Sporomusa termitida: one gene and its partners. The protein of the gene in region 1 interacts with the protein of each later gene in a pairwise test. Links are inferred from orthologs where the notes say so. Each region holds a gene or a part of one and is shown in the gene's direction. Other genes may lie near its edges. The genes, in order: SPTER_RS11770, dnaX and rplL.

Region 1 (8,216 bases):
GGCTAAGCGTAAGTAAATGCTGCTATGAAGAGCCGGATGCCTTAATAGGGCAAGTCCGGTTCTGTGAGGGGGGCCGTCGCGAGATAGGCCTCTACTCGACCGAATGTCCGACCTGATGGATCCGGACGAACTGCTATTGCTGACAATAATCTTGAGCAAAATCTCAAATTCTTTATTGCTGATGCTATAGTTACTGCAGGACATGAAAATAGAGCAGGGGAGGGAATTAGGTTATCACGTCATGAGTATATGTATTCTGATGGGCAGTATGAGAAAGAACGGGAATACGGAAGCGCTGTTACGGCCGTTTATAGAGCAACTAAAATTTGAGGGAATAGATGTTCAATATATATGGCTTTGTGACAAGCATATGGAACCATGCAGGAGTTGCTTTGCTTGTCAAGGCATTGAAGGCCGACCCGGTTGTCCTATTGACGATGAAATGGAACAGATTTACAAAGCAATTCTGGAAGCTGACTGTATAGTTTTTGCCACTCCAATATACTCTTGGTTTTGCACTGCGCCAATGAAGATCGTTATGGACAGACTTTTCAGTATGAATAAATATTATGGAAATACCAAGAGGCATTATAGCCTATGGGAAGGTAAAAAGTGCGCCATTATAGCTACTTGTGGTTATGAAATTAAAAATGGTGCGGATTTATTTGAAGCAGGAGTAAAGCGCCTTGTTGAACATTCACATCTTCATTATCTGGGAATGTTAGCTGTTAGAGATATTAACGGAATTACTGATTTCGAAACTGAAGAAGTTATTGATAAGGCTAAAAAATTTGCATTAGATGTTAAATATTTAATACTATAACGCCCAATACGGAGATGTTGTTGGGGGAATAAATGCCAATATCAAACAATGGACAAACAAATGGGGACGTCAGGTTGTGCGAAAACTCTATGTTGGTTGAGATACGAATAGCCGACTGCTGGCGGCAGTCGCCGTTCTATCCTTAGTATGCAGTAATTAATGAATGATAGCGGGCTATTTTGCCCGCTATCATTCATTAGACGCTTAATCGCAGGAATTAAGCACTGCACTTCCAGCCTAGCGCTGCTGCGAGAAGGTCATAAACTCCTGATGGATATGGCTGCAGTCCCGCAAGCCCTGCTTGTAGGCGATTTCCGCCGAGTGGCCGGACTCCAGGGCGGTGAAGGACTCGAAATCCATGACCAGCTCCAGCAATTCCGGATACTGGCCCTCCAGTTCCCCGGCCAGGGCCAGCAGCCGGTCGAGGGTCGCGCCGACTTTACTGACCGTCTTACTGTATTCGGCATCGTTGGTGCCGGCCAGTTTGAGGATATTGTCCACCCGGACAAAGATATACTGATTAAAGGCCTCGGTTAAGATGCTTTGCAGCATCAGCCGGTCATCCTGCTCTGCCCCGGGCTGCTGCGGCGCCCAGTCCCGCTCTACCGGCAGGCCGGACACCAGCCCCGGACAAGAAACTGCGCCGGATGCCATTATTTTGTCAGACATATATATACCCCCTATATTTATACTGCGGCCGGTATGGCCGTCAGCTTTTTTACAGGGGGAAATTAAAAGAACGCATGCAAAGGTTTTAAACCTACACATGCGTTCTGTTGTGATATCTGTTACATACTCAACGCTAATAAGCCGGCATAACCGGCCAAAACAACCAGGCGGCCACAAACCCGTAGGTTCCGGTCTGCCTGCTGCTCAGCTGCTGAGGCTAGTCAAAATCATTTGCTGCGTCCTGTCGCACTCACAACCAGGAGCGTCTGCGGCAACGGCTATTACCCCCGCGCTCCCCCGCTTGTGCCGCGACCGAAGAGCGGTGTATAATAGAAATGTCGTCGTGGACAGCTTGGCTGTTACGTGTAGGTGATGTGCTCACCTTGCACGGGCCTGGAAGTGCGCTAACACTTTCAGGTCACGGCGACCTTTTAATTCCCACCTTATTTCTAATTATAGCCTGTTTGCAGTAAAATGCAAGTACAGATGACTACCGGCGGGGAGTTTCTGAGGAGATGGACAAGACGAAGGGGACAATTAGGGACGTCAGCTGTGCGAAAATATTTTAACAATAACATGGTGGAAATAAATTTTAGAATTTTGTTTTCGCACAACAGACGTCTCCAAATGTCCCAGTGGCTATATACAATACAGAATAACCAAGTAAATTTCGTATGGCTTGATAGGAAAATCAAAAACCTTATAGAAAATAAAGAGTAATCCATCATGTTGGAATAGCTATTACAATTGCGGGGGAGTATCAGAATGCCAATATATGAATATTCTTGTAAGAAATGTGGTAAGTCAGTGGAATTGTTGCAGAAAAGTGGTGCAGATAACGCTGGTATACCTTGTCCTGCCTGTAGTGAAGACACTTTGACCAAAGTGCTTTCAGTAACAGCACCATCCCAGATGGCTAAGCGGTCAACAACTGGGTGCGATATGGCCAAGCATTCAGGCGGCTGTGGTGGCTGCTGCTCTGGTTGTCACTAAAAAGCAGTGATAGATAGTTCGATGCTTTTATATATGAGGGGTAAAAAATGTTGAACGAATCCGGAATAAAACATGGCGAGCGTATAGCGTTTGTCCATCTCCACAATCATACTGAATATAGTCTGTTAGACGGGGCCGGGCGGATTAGCGACCTGGTACGCCGGGCGAAGGAACTGGGGATGCCGGCGGTGGCGATGACTGATCATGGCACGATGTATGGTACCATTGATTTTTATAAACAAGCCAAAAAACAGGGGATTAAGCCAATTATCGGCTGCGAGGTCTATATCGCCCCCCGCTCCCGTTTTGATAAGGCCGCCGTAGAGGGCGAAGCCTATTATCATCTGATCCTGCTGGCCGCCAACGAGCAGGGGTATCGTAACCTGATTGAGCTGGTATCCCGTGGCTATAGCGAAGGTTTTTATTATAAACCCCGTATCGACCGGGAAATACTGCGCAGCTACAGTGCCGGTTTAATTGGCTTAAGCGCCTGTATCGCCGGTGAAATACCGGCTGCTATCCTGCGGGGGGACCTGGCGAAAGCCGAGGCGCTGGCTGTTGAGTACCGTGAGATATTCGGGGCCGAGAATTTTTATATCGAGCTGCAGGATCATGGCATGCCTGAGGAAAAACAGGCCAACCAACACCTGGTTAAGCTGGCGAAGCAGCTGGGACTTGGTCTTGTTGCCACAAATGACGCCCATTATATCAACAAAGAGGATGCAGAATGCCATGATGTCCTGCTTTGCATCCAGACCGGCAAGACCGTTGACGATCAGGTGCGGATGAAATTTCCCAGTGATGAGTTTTATCTGAAAAGCCCGGCGGAAATGGCGGAGTTGTTTGCCGCCTACCCGGAAGCGCTGGCTAATACCTGTAAAATTGCCGAGCGCTGCGAGGTTGCCTTTGATTTTGACAAGCTTTATCTGCCTGATTTCCCCACGCCGGCCGGAATAAGTGACGAGGAATACCTGACACAATTATGCCGGGAGGCTGTCAGCAAGCGCTATCCTGAGCCAACGCCGGCAATACATGCCCGGCTTGATTATGAGCTTGGCGTTATAAAAAAGATGGGCTATGCCAGCTATTTTCTGATCGTCTGGGATTTTGTCAATTACTCCCGCAGTCAGGCGATTCCGGTAGGGCCGGGCCGGGGTTCGGCGGCCGGCAGTATTGTTGCCTATTTGCTGGCGATTACCAATATTGACCCGCTTAAATATGGCTTGCTGTTTGAACGGTTCCTGAACCCGGAGCGGGTATCGATGCCTGATATTGATATCGATTTTTGCTATGAACGGCGGAGCAAAATCATCGAATATGTTGTGGAACGGTATGGCAGCGACCGGGTAGCTCAGATTATTACCTTCGGTACTATGGCCGCCCGGGCCGCTATCCGCGATGTGGGGCGGGCGTTAAACCTGCCATACGGCGAGGTTGACCGGATTGCCAAACTGGTGCCGGCCGAACTGGGCATTACCCTGAAAAAAGCATTAGCTGCCAATCAGGAACTGAAAGGCTTATATGATACGGAAGCTACGGTACGGAAGCTTGTTGACCTGGCGATGGCGCTGGAGGGTCTGCCGCGTCATGCCTCAACCCATGCGGCCGGTCTGGTGATTGCCAGGGAGCCGCTGACTCACTTCGCGCCCCTGCAGGTATCCAGCGACGGGTTTGTCACTACCCAGTTTGACAAAGACCGGGTAGAGGAGATTGGCCTCCTGAAAATGGACCTGCTGGGACTCAGAACCCTGACTGTTATTGGTGATGCCATTGCTTTAATAAAAGAAAACCGGGGCGAAGAGCTTGATATTGAGCAGATTCCCCTTGAGGACACGAAAACCTGTGTGATGCTGTCCGCCGGCGACACCTCCGGTGTATTCCAGATGGAGTCAGGCGGTATGACCAATCTGGTCAGGGATCTTAAACCGGAGCGGTTTGACGATCTGATCCCGCTAGTTGCCCTCTACCGGCCCGGGCCGCTGGGCAGCGGTATGGTGTCGGATTTTATCGACGGCCGGCATGGCAAAAAAACAGTTACTTATCTGCACCCGGTGCTGGAGCCGGTTTTAGCAGATACTTTTGGTGTTATTTTATATCAGGAGCAGGTTATGCAGATTGCCTCGGTGCTGGCCGGTTTTTCCCTGGGTCAGGCCGATCTCCTGCGCCGGGCAATGGGGAAAAAGAAGCATGAAGTGCTGGCTGCCCAACGGGAATCTTTTTTGCAGGGAGCGGCGGAGCGGGGGTTTGACGCCAAGCTGGCGCATGAGGTTTTTGAGCTTATGACGCATTTTGCCGACTATGGCTTCAATAAATCCCATAGTGCCGCCTATGCGCTGGTGGCGTATCAAACAGCCTATCTGAAGGCTCATTATCCCCAGGAATTTTACGCGGCCCTGTTGACCAGCGTAATGGGGACCAACGATAAGGTCGGCTATTATATTGAGGAATGCCGGCGCCGGGGAATTGCTGTGTTGCCGCCTGACATTAATGCCAGCGGCCGGGCCTTTTCTGTTGACGGCCCGGCCATCCGGTTCGGTTTGGCCGGGGTAAAGAATGCCGGCGGCAATGCCCTGGAGAGCATTATTGCCGCCCGGCGGCAGGGCGGCAGGTTTACCTCCCTTGTTGATTTTTGTGCCCGTGTCGATATGCGGGTGGTAAATAAACGGGTGATCGAGAGTTTAATCAAAGCCGGGGCCTTTGATTCACTGAAGGCCCGGCGGTCACAACTACTGGCAGTTCTGGAGCAGGCGGTGGAGGTGGCCGGCTGCCGGCAAAAAGATGCGGCCAGCGGCCAGCTGGGCTTATTTGGCGAGGACACTCTGGACTGTGTCAATGATGTAAGTTTGCCTGATTTACCGGAATTGCCGCAGGAAGAATTGCTGGCGCTGGAAAAAGAAATAACCGGCTTTTTTGTAACCGGTCACCCTTTGGATAAATACCGTACCAGGCTTGCTTCCCTGCCCGGACTTGGCAGTTTAGCCGAAGGTCAGTACGCCGATGGCCAGCCCATCCGGGTCGGGGGGCTGATCGCCAGTGCCAAGCGCATTAATACCAAAAATGGCAGTATGATGTGTTTTATTAATCTTGAGGATTTTACCGGTCAGGCGGAGATTATCGTATTTCCCCGGATTTTTGAAAAAACCGGCCGCCTGCTGGCGCCGGACTTGCCTGTGGTAGTTTCCGGCCGCCTTAATATCCATGAAGAAGGCGTCAAAATCATGGCTGATGATATAAGCCCGCTGAGCAGCGCCGGGGCTGAGGTCAGAATCACCCTGCGTAAAGAGCAGGAAACACCGGCCACTCTGGCCGCGCTTAAAAAGCTGCTGAATAAATATACGGGGTCAGCGGCTGTCTATCTGCATCTGGTTGACAGCAAACGCATTATCAAAACTGAACGGGATTTTTGGATTGAACCGACCCCGGCCGCTTTCGCGGCTATTGAAGGGCTTCTGGGCAAAGGGGCGGTTACCTGTTAAGCATAAGAAATGACAGCATAGCTGTATGCTCCGCAGGCAGATTGCCTGACCCGTATCTGCCTGCGGAGCGGGGGCAGGCTGGCTTTTATGGCGGAATTGGGTATTTATACGAAAATGTTGCAGTTTGCCAGTAAATAATATTAAAATAAGAGATGTTATATTGTACTTATTATCTGATATCGACAACAGGGGGACGTGTGATGGAAATCATTGTCTGTGTGAAACAAGTGCCAGACACTACTGAGGTTAAAATTGACCCGCAGACTAATACCCTGATTCGCCAGGGAGTACCCAGTATTGTAAATCCTTTTGATAAAAATGCGGTGGAAGAGGCATTGCAGCTGAAAGAAAAGCATGGCGGCCGGGTAACTGTAATTTCGATGGGGCCGCCGCAGGCTAAGGACGCTTTGAAGGAGTGCATTGCCCTGGGGGCTGACGAAGCGATTTTACTGAGTGACCGTGCTTTCGGCGGCGCCGATACGCTGGCTACCAGCCATACACTGGCAGCAGGGATCAAAAAACTGGGACTTTTTGATGTCATCCTATGCGGCAAGCAGGCGATAGACGGCGATACGGCCCAGGTAGGACCGGAGATTGCCGAACATTTGGCTATTGCTCAGATTACCTATGTCTCCAGGCTGGATATTGCAGACGGGACTGTACGGGCTGAACGTGAGCATGAGGAAGGGTATGAGATTATTGAGACCCGGCTGCCTGTGCTGCTGAGTGTGGTAAAATCGATTAATGAGCCGCGGTATCCCAGCATCAAGGGTACTATGAAAGCGAACCGGAAAGAGATAACTGTCTGGACGGCTGCCGATATTGATGTTCAGCCGGAACAAATCGGGCTAAAAGGGTCACCTACCCAGGTGCGCCGTATCTTTACCCCCCAGCAGCGGGTTCAGGGTGAGATTATTCAGGAGGATGACGCCCGTACTGCGGTAAAACGGTTGCTGACTAAACTTAATCAGGCCAAAATCATCTGATATCAGGGGGGACTTTACAATGGCTGTTCATGTTGAAAAAGAGCAATGTATAGGCTGCAGTGCCTGCGTCGGTGCCTGTCCGTTCGACGCGATTGTTATGGAAGCGGATAAGGCTGTAATTACCGATGCCTGTACAGTATGCGGCGCCTGTATTGATGTCTGCCCCGTAACGGCGATTAGCCGGCCGGCGGCAGCGCAACCGGCAGCAGACATCAGTGCCTATCAGGGGGTCTGGGTATATATCGAGCAGTTTGCCGGCCAGGCCCGTAATGTTGGGCTGGAGTTGCTGGGAGAAGGACGTAAACTGGCTGAGGCCATGGGACAGCGGTTAGCGGCTGTTGTCATCGGGGACGGCATTGAGCCACTGGCCGGGGAACTGTTTGCCAGTGGTGCTGACAAAGTGTATGTAGTAGAAGGAGCGGAATACAGGCACTATAGCACCGATGCCTATACGGCTGCGCTTACCGATTTAATTGATACCTATAAACCGGCGGTTATCCTTATGGGCGCCACCAATGACGGGCGCGACCTTGGCCCCCGGGTGGCCTGCCGGGTTGGCACTGGTCTGACTGCCGACTGCACCAGTCTGGGCATTGATGAAGAAACAGGGCTTGTCGCCTGGACCCGGCCGGCATTTGGCGGCAATATTATGGCTACGATCCTTTGCCCTAACCATCGTCCGCAAATGGGCACAGTCCGCCCCAACGTATTTAAGCGCCCGGTGCCGGACAGTACCCGCCGCGGGGAACTTGTGCGTGTTGCCGGCAAAATAAAACCGCAAGACATCCGTACCCAGCTGATTGAAATTCTGTCAGTTAGTGATACGGCAGCCTGCAACCTGGAAGAGGCTCAGTTTATTGTCGCCGGCGGCCGGGGGCTGGGTGCCTCCGGGAATTTTGCGCTGATTGAGGAATTGGCTTCAGTTCTGGGCGGCGCCGTCGGCGCTTCCCGCGCGGCTGTTGAGGCTGGCTGGAAACCTGCGATTCACCAGGTTGGACAAACAGGTAAAACAGTCGCCCCCAAGGTCTATATTGCCTGCGGCATCAGTGGTGCTATCCAGCATTTGGCCGGCATGTCGACCTCTGATATCATCATTGCCATCAATAAAGATGCCGATGCACCCATCTTTAAGTCAGCCAATTTTGGTATTGTCGGCGACGTTTTGGAAGTGCTGCCAGTTTTGATTGAAGAGATTAAAAAAATAAAGCAGGCTTGTTAGCCGGAAAAATTACGTAATGTGTTGCCGGGAACTGCCGTAAAAACAGTCGC
Region 2 (7,158 bases), 2.1 Mb from region 1 along the record:
GTGCAGTATGCTGTTATATCTGTTATATGTAATAAAATGGCGCTTGCATTGTCTGGTTGAATAGTATATAATGAATTTCTGTTGAGAGCACACGGAGAGATGTCCGAGTGGTTGAAGGAGCACGCCTGGAAAGCGTGTGTACGGGAAACTGTACCGAGGGTTCGAATCCCTCTCTCTCCGCCATAACTTCTACAAGCGCGAGGCCGCCTAAAACGGCTTTTTGTTTTCTAGGCCGGGCTACAGCAGTGCCGGGTCTTACGCAATAGGAACTCATGAACCGCGTCAGATCCGGAAGGAAGCAGCGCTAAGTGATCATTTTTATGTGCCGTAAGGGTGCCTGGCTGCTGCTATGGCCCGTCGTGGAAAACAAAAGCTATTTGTTTACTAACTGAAAGCTATAGATTTATTGAAAGTAGCCAACGCAGGGCTGCTTTTTTGCTATATATATAAATAAGGAAGAAGTTTGCAGACTGATGCGCTAACAGGCTTTTTATATTAATTATTTTCCCGAAAAAGGGAAACATTTTACTGGTGTGGAATATAACAATCTTGTAAGGCAAGGAGGTGTGGGAATGACTTATGTGGCATTGTATCGAAAGTGGCGACCGCAGGATTTTGGCAGTTTAGTCGGTCAGGATCATATTAGTATAACTCTGAAAAATGCGATTGTCTCCGGTAAGATTGCCCACGCCTATTTGTTTGCCGGGCCGCGGGGGACAGGGAAAACGACTACAGCCAAAATATTGGCGAAGTCGCTAAATTGTCAACAGGGCCCTACCGCTATCCCCTGTAACGCCTGCCCTAATTGTGAAAAGATCACCACCGGCACATCAATGGATGTTTTTGAGGTAGATGCGGCCTCCAACCGGGGCATTGACGAAATTCGTGATCTCAGAGAAACAGTTAAATTTTCACCGGTAGACGGGCGTTATAAAGTATACATAATTGATGAAGTCCATATGTTAACGACAGAGGCCTTTAATGCGCTGCTGAAGACGCTGGAGGAACCGCCTGGCCACGTAGTGTTTGTTCTAGCCACAACTGAGCCGCATAAGATTCCCGCGACAATTCACTCTCGCTGCCAACGCTATGATTTCCGCCGCATAGGTGTAAGAGAAATTGAGCAGCGGTTAGCGCTAGTTGCAAAACACACTGATTTACAGGTGGAACCTGAGGCACTTAAGCTGATTGCCGTTCAGGCTGACGGCGGTCTGCGTGATGCTCTCAGCATTTTGGATCAATGCGCTGCTTTGGATAGCAGCGGTTTGATAACGGCTGCCCATGTTAGACAATTGCTGGGATTAATTGGCCATGAATGGGTGTGGCAGCTAACCGATGCAATAGCTGAACGTGATACTCACAGCTTGCTGCTCAAACTCGACGAAGTTATTAATCTAGGGAAAGATGTACGTCAATTGCTTGTTGAAATGGCACTACATGCCCGCAGCCTGATGTTGTTTAAAGCTGCTCCCGCTATTGAAAACATTGAAATGTACAGTGAGGATAAATCAGTATTAGCTGCCCAAAGTGCCAAATTTTCTCATCAGGAACTAGTGGCGATGCTAGAGCTTTTGCATTCGACCGCGAACGAGACAAAATGGGCGGCTGAACCGCGTATTGCTGTGGAAATGGCACTTATTACATTATGCCGGCGGGCGGTAAGTACAGATATTGCTGCTTTAATTGAGCGGATTGCCGTGCTCGAGTCTCGTTTTACCAACCAAACGGCGGTGGTGGAGGCAAGTCCCGCCAATGTAAGCCCGCAGCCGGCGCCGGCGCCGCCTACGCCGCTCAAGCCGGTCGCTAGCTCATCTGAGCTGCCCCGGCAGGCTCCGAAATCTCCCCGGCCGGCTGGGGCGCCACCGGTGGGGGCTGAACCTGTTATACCGCCGCCTCCTTCTGACGCGGCAGGTAATATAAGCAATTTAAATGAGATATGGGCAGCTGTGCTCAAAGAACTCTTAGCTAGTGGTAAGCGGTCGGTACACGCCTGTGTGATGCAAGGTCACTTAATAGCTCTTGCTGATAATCAGGCAACGGTACGTTTTTCTGCCACTTTTCCGAAAGAACGGACAGAAAAAGACGATTACCGGGCAATCGTTGAAAAAGCGCTTGCTCAGGTTACCGGGCAACAAGTAAAAATTATTTGTGTACTGGGACAGGATACACCTGCTGCCAAACCAAAAGCATCACTGCCGGTAACTGCTGTGCAGCCTGATCCTGGTATTAATCACCCGGCTGTCAAACAGGCCCAAATGATGTTTGGCGGTACAATAGTAAAGATAGAGGAAGAAAAAAAAAATTAGGAGGCTGACACATGTTTGGAAATATGGGAAATATGGCTGGAATGATGAAAAAGGTTCAAAAATTGCAGGGGGATATGGCCAAACTTCAGGAAGAGCTTAAATCCCGGACCATCGAAGTATCCACCGGGGGTGGCGCAGTTAAAGTCGTAGTTACCGGGGAAAAGAGAATTCAGTCTGTAAAAATTTCTCCTTCTGCCGTTGACCCTGAGGATGTGGAAATGCTGGAGGATTTGGTTGCGGCTGCTGTTAATGAGGCCATGACCAAGGTAGATGATATGATGGCCCAGGAGATGGGGAAATTAACCGGCGGTCTTAATCTGCCACCAGGAATGTTTTAATTTATGAGCTATATTGCGCCAATTGCCAGGTTAATTGAGCATTTTCGCCGTTTGCCGGGGATTGGACCTAAATCTGCGGCCCGCCTTGCCTATCATGTGCTGAAAATGGATAAAAGCCAGGTACTTGCTTTGTCACAAGCGATTATCGATGCCAAAGAGCGGGTTAGTTATTGTACGGTTTGTTTTGATTTGACAGATTCTGATCCTTGTCAGATTTGTCGCTCTGAAGGGCGGGATAAGTCGCTTGTATGTGTTGTCGAAGACCCTAAAGATGTGACGGCAATGGAACGTACCCGTGAATTTAACGGTTTATACCATGTATTACATGGATCACTGTCGCCGCTTGAGGGCGTGGGCCCTGACGATATCAAGGTGAAAGAGCTTTTAGACCGGATCAACCGGGGGATTCAGGAAGTAATTATGGCGACTAATCCTAATGTCGAAGGCGAGGCTACGGCTATGTATATTGCCAAGCTGCTTAAGCAGCTTGGTGTTAAAGTCACTCGCATTGCTCACGGTTTGCCGGTGGGGGGAGACCTTGAATATGCTGATGAGGTCACGTTGTCCAAAGCGCTAGAAAACCGCAGGGAAATGTAAAGCCACTGTTTATCCTGCCTGTTTATGGGAATACTATAACAGGGAGGAGATAAAATGAAGACAGTGTTAATGAACATTATCAATGGTTTTATACCACAAAATGTAACGATTGTTCCTCGTATTCCGCCTTTGGCCCAACAGATTGAGCAAGCAAGACAGGAATGGCTGAGTGCCCAAAACTACTACAACAATGTCTCTGATGTTGATTTAGTCGATCATGCTACTTTTCTTATTCACGCTGCTGAAAAGAAATATACATATTTGTTAAAGCGCGCACGGTATGAAGGGGTTCGTTATGCACCATTCAATTAAGCTGCATGTCTAATACCGGAATCTTGATTCCGGTATTTTTTCATTATTTTGGACTGGCCGACATATATTGTCTGTAAGCAGAATGTGGTAACTTATCACATTCAGCTAAGTTACTTAGTGGAGGGATAATGATGGTGGCATGGCGGCAACTATTGGGTTTGTGGGATACCGAACATTCTGGAGGTAAGAGTCTGCCCGGTCTGGCGGAGGTAGTGGATCAGGCCCGGCGGGACTGGTTGTATGCTCAGAATTATTATAATTCAGTTACTGATTCCGATTTAATCGATTATGCTATTTATCTGACTAAAGCCTGTGAACGCAGATATATGTATTTGCTCAGACAAGCCCGGCAGGAAGGTGTTCGATATCCTTTGGCCGTCAGTATAGCAGAAATTTCTGATGCGGGAACTATACGCAGAGTATTCTAGATGGTAAAATTAAAACAAAGCTAGTTCTGAAGGGGCGTGAGGAGATGCAGCTTTTACCGGCAGGTTTAGAATTTAATGTTATTATTGCCTATGCATTCGGTATTATTTTAATCTACCTTATCGGCCGGATGTTTTTAATGCCCATAAAACTGGTGTTTAAACTGATATATAACGGTTTAGTGGGGGGGATTATGCTCTGGGTTGTTAATCTTGTGGGCGGATACTTCGGGTTTACGATTGGTATTAACGCCATTACTGCGCTTGTAGCAGGTTTTTTGGGTTTACCGGGGGTTGTTTTGTTGATATTGTTTAAAATATTTATTAATTAGCCAGATGAGGTTTAAATTTGCGCACAGAGAAAGCCTGTAGCTTATAATTGCATGGGCAAGGAGTGTATTAAGCGGTGGATACTGTAAAAACAGTGCATTTAACTGAACCAATTATTGAAGCCTATGTCGGCGAATATGCCAGCGGTAAAAGTGAAAATGCTGTAAACAGGGCTATTTATCTTAACAAACAGGGTTTGCCTGTTACTCTTGTTGATTTGGATACGGTTGAGCCTTGCTATACTCTGCGGCCGATCAAGAAGGAACTCGAGGATCAGGGGCTTGATGTAGTGGCATGGGAAACTCATGATACCATGGGACTAGGAGAAGCAGGCAGTGTCATTAAAGGCTCAATGCGTTGGGTATTGCGGCGTAAAGGCAATATCATTATGGACGTCGGCTATGGCGTACATGGTGCGAGGATTTTTAATCTGGTAGAAGGCGCATTTGAGAACCCCTATCTTAAAATTATTGCTGTACTTAATATGTCACGCCCTTTTACCTCAACTGTAGATAATATTTTAGAATATGTCGCAACCCTGGGAAGGGTTGATGCCGTACTCAATAATACTCACATGGCTGAAGAAACTACTGTTGAAATTGTCCAGCGTGGCGCTCAGGTCATCAGCGAGGCTGCCTGCCGTATAGGCATACCTGTAGTAGCTACTGCCGCAATAGCTGAGATCGCTGAGAAAATTGGCCCCGCTGATTGTATGGGTAATCCGGTCTGGCCACTGGAACGAATTATGCCACGTACCTTCTGGTAATGGAGAAAAACAGCCTGGTTTAAGACAAGGTCAGGCTGTTTGTTTTTATGTTAGATATCCGCAAATGCAGGCTGTAAAAAAGGGAGTTGTTTGGTTAGGGGAAAAAACTGTGCAATATATAATAACTGGTTTATATATTAAATAAGGTATTAACCATAATTAAATAATTGCCAAATTGAATTCATAGGTAAAGCTCAAAATTGTTATTGACACAATGGAATAGACGTGATAGTATATAAAAGCTGTCGCATTCAGCAGTAACATAGCGCAGCAAAGAACAACGGTCCCGGGCCAAGCGTATCGTCCATGATACGCCCGTGACACTAGTGCATCCGTGCACGTCGGTCCCGGGCCAAGCGTATCGTCCTGATACGTCTGTGATCCTAGCGCATCCATGCGCGTCGGTCCCGGGCCAAGCGTATCGTCCTGATACGCCCGTGATCCTAGCGCATCCATGCGCGTCGTTCCCTGAAAACTGAACAATGTAAAGAAATGCATCATACAAATGCCAGATGTGCGGTGTGCTGCTTGCAGCACAACCAACACAAATTTGATTTAATTGAGCCGATAAACGGCTTCAATATATATAGTCGTAACCGACTATACACTTTATTGGAGAGTTTGATCCTGGCTCAGGACGAACGCTGGCGGCGTGCCTAACACATGCAAGTCGAACGGAGTAGTTAGCAATAACTACTTAGTGGCGAACGGGTGAGTAACGCGTAGACAACCTGCCTCTTAGCTGGGGACAACACCGCGAAAGTGGTGCTAATACCGAATGTGGTAACTCGGTTGCATAACGGAGTTAAGAAAGATGGCCACTCTGAAGAAGCTATCGCTAAGAGATGGGTCTGCGTCTGATTAGCTGGTTGGTGAGGTAACGGCTCACCAAGGCGACGATCAGTAGCCGGTCTGAGAGGATGAACGGCCACACTGGGACTGAGACACGGCCCAGACTCCTACGGGAGGCAGCAGTGGGGAATCTTCCGCAATGGACGAAAGTCTGACGGAGCAACGCCGCGTGAGTGAAGAAGGCCTTCGGGTCGTAAAGCTCTGTCGTTTGGGACGAACGTATCCTATGTGAATAATATAGGGTAATGACGGTACCAAAGGAGGAAGCCACGGCTAACTACGTGCCAGCAGCCGCGGTAATACGTAGGTGGCAAGCGTTGTCCGGAATTATTGGGCGTAAAGGGCGTGTAGGTGGCCTGGTAAGTCGTGTGTCTAAGTGCGAAGCTCAACTTCGTATGGGCGCAGGAAACTGCCAGGCTTGAGTGCAGGAGAGGAAAGTGGAATTCCCAGTGTAGCGGTGAAATGCGTAGATATTGGGAGGAACACCAGTGGCGAAGGCGACTTTCTGGACTGTGTCTGACACTGAGGCGCGAAAGCCAGGGGAGCGAACGGGATTAGATACCCCGGTAGTCCTGGCCGTAAACGATGGGTACTAGGTGTAGAGGGTATCGACCCCTTCTGTGCCGGAGTTAACGCAATAAGTACCCCGCCTGGGGAGTACGGCCGCAAGGTTGAAACTCAAAGGAATTGACGGGGGCCCGCACAAGCGGTGGAGTATGTGGTTTAATTCGACGCAACGCGAAGAACCTTACCAGGGCTTGACATTGAGCGAAAGGTTCAGAGATGAATCCCTATCTACGGATACGCGAAAACAGGTGGTGCATGGCTGTCGTCAGCTCGTGTCGTGAGATGTTGGGTTAAGTCCCGCAACGAGCGCAACCCTTATCCTTTGTTGCCAGCGCGTAAAGGCGGGAACTCAAGGGAGACTGCCGCAGAGAATGCGGAGGAAGGCGGGGATGACGTCAAGTCATCATGCCCCTAATGTCCTGGGCTACACACGTACTACAATGGGCTTAAACAAAGCGAAGCAAGCCTGCGAAGGTAAGCAAAACGCAGAAATAAGCTCTCAGTTCGGATCGGAGGCTGCAACTCGCCTCCGTGAAGTCGGAATCGCTAGTAATCGCAGGTCAGCATACTGCGGTGAATACGTTCCCGGGCCTTGTACACACCGCCCGTCACACCACGAAAGTCAGTCACACCCGAAGCCGGTGGGGTAACCGGTCTGGATATTA
Region 3 (7,137 bases), 2.5 Mb from region 1 along the record:
GCCTATGGCCGGCAAAGACGGACAACGGCTAAATGTAAAAATTACTAGTAAAAAGATGTTGACACAGCATCATCGGTATTATATAATATGTTTTGTCACTAGACAGGGCTAACAAAAAAAAGATGCTGGCGTAGCTCAATTGGTAGAGCAGCTGACTTGTAATCAGCAGGTTGGGGGTTCAATTCCTCTCGCCAGCTCCATCCAAATTCGGAGGGATTCCCGAGTGGCTAAAGGGAGCAGACTGTAAATCTGCCGTCTTTGACTTCGGTGGTTCGAATCCACCTCCCTCCACCAATCACAATCTTAATAACATCGCGGGGTGGAGCAGTTGGTAGCTCGTCGGGCTCATAACCCGAAGGTCACAGGTTCAAGTCCTGTCCCCGCAACCAAAGTAATTCACGTGCTTTATAGGTTCTAACCTGAATTTATAAAGCACAGCTTTATAAAGAAACGAACTCTATTAACCCCACCATCTGCGACAAGCCAACTATCTGCCACGCAGCCGCAAACGGCTTAGTAGTGTCCAGATGCGAGGCGCACCGGAAAAGCGTGCAGCGCGGCGCACTGGGAAGTGCGTAAGCAAACGCTTTGAGGAGCAACGAAGCAGATGGGCGCTAATAAGTCGTTTGCGCTATTTGCTGGTGTAGCTCAGTCGGTAGAGCGTATCCTTGGTAAGGATAAGGCCACCGGTTCAATCCCGGTCACTAGCTCCATCCTAATATGGCGGCGTAGCTCAGTTGGCTAGAGCATTCGGTTCATACCCGAAGTGTCCGGGGTTCAAATCCCTGCGCCGCCACCATGTAAATATAAAAACCCTGCAGATATTTGCAGGGTTTTTATATTTATTGCTGGCGGCAGCAGGAATTTTGCTTATTAAATAGAATAATCTAGTTTTGTAAAATGATGTATACTGCTGATTATTTGTGTTAATACATAATATGATAAAGTTATAATTAAGGGGAGGTAACACTCGAAAATGGCTAAGAAAAAGTTTGAAAGAAACAAACCCCATGTTAACATTGGTACAATTGGTCACGTTGACCATGGCAAAACCTCGCTGACTGCCGCAATTACCATGACGCTGGCCAAACACGGCGGCGCCGAGTTCATGGCCTATGATCAAATCGATAAAGCACCGGAAGAAAGAGAACGCGGTATTACCATCAACACCGCCCACGTGGAATATGAAACTCCTGCCCGCCACTATGCGCATGTTGACTGCCCGGGCCATGCGGACTATGTTAAAAACATGATCACCGGGGCCGCCCAAATGGACGGCGCCATCCTGGTTGTATCGGCCGCTGACGGCCCGATGCCGCAGACCCGTGAACACATCCTGCTGTCCCGCCAGGTAGGCGTACCGGCCATGGTTGTGTTCCTGAACAAAGCGGATCTGGTTGATGACGCGGAGTTGATGGAACTGGTGGAAATGGAAGTGCGCGAACTGCTTTCCAGCTACGAATTCCCCGGTGACGACATTCCGGTAGTGAGCGGTTCGGCAGTAAAAGTACTTAACTGCGGCTGCGCCAAGCGCGAATGCGAATGGTGCGGCAAGATTCATGAACTGATGGACAAAGTTGACGGCTACATCCCGACGCCGGAACGGGCCACTGATAAACCGTTCCTGATGCCGGTGGAAGACGTATTTACCATTACCGGCCGGGGTACAGTAGCAACCGGCCGTGTAGAGCGGGGTGTAGTAAAAGTCAGTGATACCATCGAAATCGTAGGTATGACAGAAAAACCGAAATCAACCGTAGTAACGGGCGTAGAAATGTTCCGTAAGCTGCTGGATTCGGCCGTGGCCGGGGATAATATCGGTGCCCTGCTGCGTGGTGTTGACCGGAAAGAAATCGAACGGGGCCAGGTACTGGCAAAACCAGGTTCGATTAAACCGCACACCAAATTCAAATCGGAAGTATATGTACTGTCGAAAGAAGAAGGCGGCCGTCATACCCCGTTTTTTAACGGCTACCGTCCGCAGTTCTACTTCCGGACAACGGACGTAACCGGTGTTGTTACCCTGCCGGAAGGCGTGGAAATGGTAATGCCTGGCGACAACATTCAAATGGACATCGCCCTGATTACCCCGATCGCTATTGAAGAAGGCCTGCGTTTTGCAATCCGTGAAGGCGGCCGCACCGTTGGTGCCGGCGTTGTAACTGCGGTTGTTGAATAGTTAAAATATGTTATTTTATAGAAAAACTGTATATTTGAAGTTTTATATGATATAATAAATAGGCAGGGAAATAACCCTGCCTTATTTATTGACATGCCCGAACCTGTGGGCTATTGACATGCCGATATAATTATGATAAATTGTATTAGTGACATTTAAGAAAAACTATTAAATTATAGACTCACGGCGCTATATTTACTGGTAAGAGAGGTGTACAGGATGCGCAACGCGGTAACATTGGCCTGCACAGAATGCAAACAACGCAATTATCAGACCAATAAAAACAAGAAAAATGACCCGGATAGATTGGAGTTTAACAAATACTGCAAGTTTTGCAAGAAACAAACTCCGCACAAAGAAACAAAGTAACTGTAACAATTGCTTAAGTTTGCCACTATAAGTAGTGGTGTGGTCGATTGGTAGAGTAGCAATCTTTCAATCCCTTGCGGGGCTTAAGCATTGTTGCCTTTATCAAAATGCACGCACAGGATGTGAGAGAATGGCCGCCCAGGAAACAGCTGTCCAGACGAATACATCGCGCTGGAAGAAATTTTTACGGGAAGTAAAAGCTGAATTAAAAAAGGTAACGTGGCCGGGCAAATCAGAACTTATTTCCTATACGGGAATCGTATTTGTGACGGTTATTGTTGTTGCTGCTCTGATATGGGTAATTGATGCTTCGTTTACTCAGGTGTTAAAGGTGATCATGAAGTAGACTGGGGAGGTGGGGGACGTATTAGCGTCCCTTGAGGCTATGGAATCCGAAAAGCTCGAAAAACACTGGTATGTTATCCATACATATTCCGGTTATGAAAACAAGGTAAAAGCCAATTTGGAGAAAAAAGTCCATTCTATGGCAATGGAAAACGAAGTCTTCCGTGTGCTTGTACCCATGGAAGATGAAGTGGAAATAAAAGACGGTAAGAAAAAAATTACCAAGAAAAAAGTTTTCCCCGGATATGTTCTGGTAGAAATGATTGTAACAGACCGCTCCTGGTATGTTGTGCGCAATACGCCGGGGGTTACTGGTTTTGTCGGTTCAGGAACCAAGCCGATTCCTTTGAGCGAAAGTGAAGTCAAACATATCCTCAAATCAATGGGTATGGAAGAGGCTAAACCCAAAATAAATGTTGAACTCAATCAGTTAGTGCGAATTACTTCTGGTGCCTTTGAAAATTGGACAGCCACGGTAATGGATATTAATCCTGATCGGGGCAAGCTTAAAGTGCTTGTCAACATGTTTGGTCGGGAAACACCTGTAGAGCTTGAGTTTACTCAGGTCACGAAAGTTGATTAAGGAGGTGTAATATAATGGCTAAAAAGGTTGTAAAGCTTGTAAAACTGCAAGTTCCCGCAGGTAAAGCTACTCCGGCTCCTCCTGTAGGTCCGGCTCTTGGTCAGGCTGGCGTCAATATCATGGCTTTTGTTAAGGAGTTTAACGAAAGAACGGCCAAACAAGCGGGTCTTATTATTCCGGTCGAAATTACGGTATTTGAAGATAGATCATTTACCTTTATCACCAAGACTCCACCTGCCGCTATTCTTTTGAAAAAAGCTGCCGGTATTGAAACTGCTTCCGGCGAACCTAACACAAAGAAGGTTGCTAAAGTTAAGCGGGATAAGGTGCGGGAAATCGCCGAATCTAAAATGCAAGACCTCAATGCTGCCAGCGTAGAAGCTGCTGTGCGGATGATTGAAGGAACTGCCCGCAGTATGGGCATTGACGTCGTCGATTAATAGCGGCGTCGTAAGTGGGAGGACTAAGTACTTCCGTTATTACCACAAAGGAGGTTGATTAATATGCCTAAACATGGCAAGAAGTATATCGAAGCTGCTAAACTTGTCGATTTAGATAAGTTATATGACCCTGATGAAGCAGTAGAACTGGTAAAAAAGACTGCAAGTGCTAAGTTTGACCAAACTGTAGAAGTTGCGGTTAAACTGGGCGTTGACCCGAAACATGCAGATCAGCAGGTTCGCGGTGCTGTTGTGCTTCCTCACGGCACCGGTAAAACCAAACGGGTGCTGGTATTCGCCAAAGGGGAAAAGGCCAAAGAAGCTGAGGCCGCCGGTGCAGAATTCGTCGGTGCTGAAGATATGGTGGAAAAAATTCAGGGTGGCTGGGCTGATTTTGATGTAGCGGTGGCTACACCTGATATGATGGGTATGGTGGGGCGCCTGGGTAAGATTCTCGGACCCCGGGGCTTAATGCCTAATCCCAAAGTTGGTACTGTTACTCTTGATGTAACCCGTGCCATTAATGAAATTAAAGCCGGTAAGATTGAATACCGTACCGATAAAGCCGGTAATATCCATGCTCCTATCGGCAAAGTTTCTTTTGACAGTGAAAAACTGCTTAAGAATTTTTATACACTGATTGATACCTTGATTAAGGTTAAGCCATCTGCTGCCAAAGGCCAGTATATGCGCAATATTTCCTTAAGCTCAACTATGGGCCCTGGTGTCAAAGTTAATCCGCTCAAAGCACCCGGCAAAAAAGAGTAACATTCATAAAGTTTATATGCATAAGGCTGTAGACCGCAGGTTATACAAGTAAAAGCTTTTAGGATGAGCTTTCCTGCCGAGGCCGGGGATTTGCAGCGTGTAACTCAAAATGGTTATAACGCGGCCTCCGGTGTGTTTACACTGGAGGCCGCTTTTGCTTTATGCTTTTTAAAGGAGGTGTAATAAATGGCTATCACACAAGAAAAACAACAGTCGGTTGCTGATCTGAAAGCAAAGCTCAGTATTACCAAAGGTGCCGTTCTGACCAATTACCGCGGCTTAACTGTGGCTCAGGATACCAAACTGCGTCGCAAGCTGCGTGAAGCAGGTGTTGAATACCGGGTGTTTAAGAATACCCTGACACGCATTGCTGCCAAAGAAGCTGGTATTGAAGGCCTTGATCCTTATCTGGAAGGACCGACCGCCATTGCCATGTCTGCGACTGATCCTGTGGCTCCGGCCAAGGTTATTTCTGATTTTGTCAAGGAAAACAAACTGCAGACGCTGGAAGTAAAAGCTGGTTTGGTAGAAGGCAAGGTAATTGACGCTAATGGCGTTAAAGCCCTGTCCAACCTGCCCGCGCGCGAAGTGCTTATTGCTCAGGTTCTAGCGGGAATGCAGGCTCCTATCGCCGGTTTTGTCAATGTGCTTTCCGGCACTGTGCGCAATCTGGTGTATGCGCTTGACGCTGTTCGTCAACAAAAAGAATCAGCGTAATCTAGTTAGCTTAGAAAATAATTTTAAATGAATTTTGTGGAGGTATTTTAACATGACTAAAGAACAAATTATGGAAGCCATTGAGCAAATGACTGTGCTCGAACTTTCCGAACTGGTAAAAGCTCTGGAAGAAAAATTCGGTGTTTCTGCCGCTGCTCCTGCTGCCGCTGCTGCTCCTGCTGCCGCTGCCGCCCCTGTTGCTGAAGAACAAACCGAGTTTGACGTAATTTTGACCAACGCCGGCGCAGGCAAAATTAATGTTATTAAGGTTGTGCGCGAAGTTACCGGTCTTGGCCTCAAAGAAGCTAAAGATATGGTTGACAGTGCACCTAAAGCAATCAAAGAAAAAATCTCCAAAGCGGATGCCGAAGCTCTTAAAGCTAAACTTGTTGAAGCTGGCGCAACTGTAGAAGTTAAATAATTTAACTTAATAAAAGGAGCACCTGTGCAGGTGCTCCTTTTTAAATTTCAAATAATTTCATATTATCCCTAATTTTTCTTGACGAATTAGAGAAGATATGATACCATTATATATCGCCGTACATGTTTATATTTACTAGCTGTCTGCTGGAATTTTTTATGAAAAACCTTATAAAATCCGGCGTATAAATTTCGGAATGGCAGGAAATAGTAATATAATGGAGGATGAATCGGTCTTCATCGAAAAAAAGCAAGGACCTTGATTATTAGATAGAGCCTTGCTTGTTTTGTATTTTTTATCATTCATTTTACCGGCTTAGTATTTGCGGAATATTACTATCTTATGTGTAGGATATGATGATAACGCACTATGTCTGTGTAAAATGGCTAAGGGGTGGGTTAATGTTTAATCCTGTTCCGGTGGGCAAAAGGTTCAGGTATAGTTATGCCAAAATTGAAGAAGTACTGGACATGCCCAACCTTATAGAAATTCAGAAGAATTCTTACAACTGGTTTCTTAAGGAAGGTTTGCAGGAGATATTCCGTGATATCTCTCCAATTCAAGACTTCACCGGCAACCTGATTCTGTCCTTTGAAAACTTTACACTGGGCGAACCTAAATATGATGTCGAAGAGTGCAAAGAACGTGATGTTACCTTTGCCGCTCCGCTTCGCGTCAGCGTCCGGCTGTACAACAAAGAAACACAGGAGATAAAAGAGCAGGAAGTGTTTATGGGCGATTTTCCGCTCATGACTGACAATGGCACATTTATTATTAATGGCGCTGAACGGGTTATTGTCAGCCAGCTTGTACGCTCACCAGGCGTATACTATGGCGAGTCGATTGATACGACTGGTAAAAAGCTTTATAATGCTACCGTTATTCCTAATCGTGGCGCATGGCTGGAACTTGAGACTGATCCCAATGATGTTGTGTCAGTCAGGGTTGACCGTACCCGTAAGCTGCCAGTCACTGTTCTTATCCGATCATTAGGTTTCGTTTCGAACGGTGTTATTTCCGAACTGTTTAATGATGATGTACGCATCCGGGCAACGCTGGAACGGGATAACACTGACTCGCGGGAAGAAGCTCTCGTCGAGATTTATAAGCGGCTGCGTCCGGGCGAACCGCCAACCGTTGAAAATGCAGCCCAGCTTCTGGAATCGCTGTTTTTTGATTCTAAGCGTTATGATCTGGCTACTGTTGGCCGCTATAAGCTTGGGAAAAAATTAGGCTGGCGCCGGCGACTGCTGGGTAAAATACTCGGTCAACCACTTGTTGATAAAGAAACCGGTGAGATCGTCGTTGAAGAAAA

Evidence for each region.
Region 2: the proteins of SPTER_RS11770 (region 1) and dnaX interact in binary tests that used the Escherichia coli proteins (3 or more experiments, as listed by UniProt). The link is inferred for Sporomusa termitida from one-to-one orthologs.
Region 3: the proteins of SPTER_RS11770 (region 1) and rplL interact in binary tests that used the Escherichia coli proteins (3 or more experiments, as listed by UniProt). The link is inferred for Sporomusa termitida from one-to-one orthologs.

The regions. Positions count from the first base shown.
Region 1 is NZ_CP036259.1:2,505,172-2,513,387, reverse strand. What follows is about bases 2,165-6,161. They hold SPTER_RS11770 (DNA polymerase III subunit alpha), read left to right. Parts: upstream 2,165-2,532; coding sequence 2,533-5,961; downstream 5,962-6,161. Other genes in these bases: SPTER_RS25900 (FmdB family zinc ribbon protein), read left to right, coding at 2,258-2,485. Outside these bases: SPTER_RS11785 (flavodoxin family protein), read left to right, coding at 203-823; SPTER_RS11780 (hypothetical protein), read right to left, coding at 1,061-1,492; SPTER_RS11765 (electron transfer flavoprotein subunit beta/FixA family protein), read left to right, coding at 6,162-6,947; SPTER_RS11760 (electron transfer flavoprotein subunit alpha), read left to right, coding at 6,967-8,166. UniProt on the Escherichia coli protein: DNA polymerase III is a complex, multichain enzyme responsible for most of the replicative synthesis in bacteria. This DNA polymerase also exhibits 3' to 5' exonuclease activity. The alpha chain is the DNA polymerase catalytic subunit.
Region 2 is NZ_CP036259.1:4,616,204-4,623,361, reverse strand. The notes cover bases 1-2,939. They hold dnaX (DNA polymerase III subunit gamma/tau), read left to right. Parts: upstream 1-572; coding sequence 573-2,306; downstream 2,307-2,939. Other genes in these bases: recR (recombination mediator RecR), read left to right, coding at 2,648-2,939; SPTER_RS21310 (YbaB/EbfC family nucleoid-associated protein), read left to right, coding at 2,318-2,644. Outside these bases: more of recR, read left to right, coding at 2,940-3,241; SPTER_RS21300 (YaaL family protein), read left to right, coding at 3,296-3,553; SPTER_RS21295 (YaaL family protein), read left to right, coding at 3,682-3,981; SPTER_RS21290 (pro-sigmaK processing inhibitor BofA family protein), read left to right, coding at 4,026-4,310; SPTER_RS21285 (hypothetical protein), read left to right, coding at 4,385-5,074. UniProt on the Escherichia coli protein: Part of the beta sliding clamp loading complex, which hydrolyzes ATP to load the beta clamp onto primed DNA to form the DNA replication pre-initiation complex.
Region 3 is NZ_CP036259.1:36,208-43,344, forward strand. The notes cover bases 4,220-7,137. They hold rplL (50S ribosomal protein L7/L12), read left to right. Parts: upstream 4,220-5,453; coding sequence 5,454-5,822; downstream 5,823-7,137. Other genes in these bases: rplA (50S ribosomal protein L1), read left to right, coding at 4,220-4,684; rplJ (50S ribosomal protein L10), read left to right, coding at 4,871-5,401; rpoB (DNA-directed RNA polymerase subunit beta), read left to right, coding at 6,224-7,137. Outside these bases: tuf (elongation factor Tu), read left to right, coding at 977-2,179; rpmG (50S ribosomal protein L33), read left to right, coding at 2,399-2,548; preprotein translocase subunit SecE, read left to right, coding at 2,679-2,894; transcription termination/antitermination protein NusG, read left to right, coding at 2,934-3,476; rplK (50S ribosomal protein L11), read left to right, coding at 3,491-3,916; more of rplA, read left to right, coding at 3,980-4,219. UniProt on the Escherichia coli protein: The binding site for several of the GTPase factors involved in protein synthesis (IF-2, EF-Tu, EF-G and RF3). Is thus essential for accurate translation.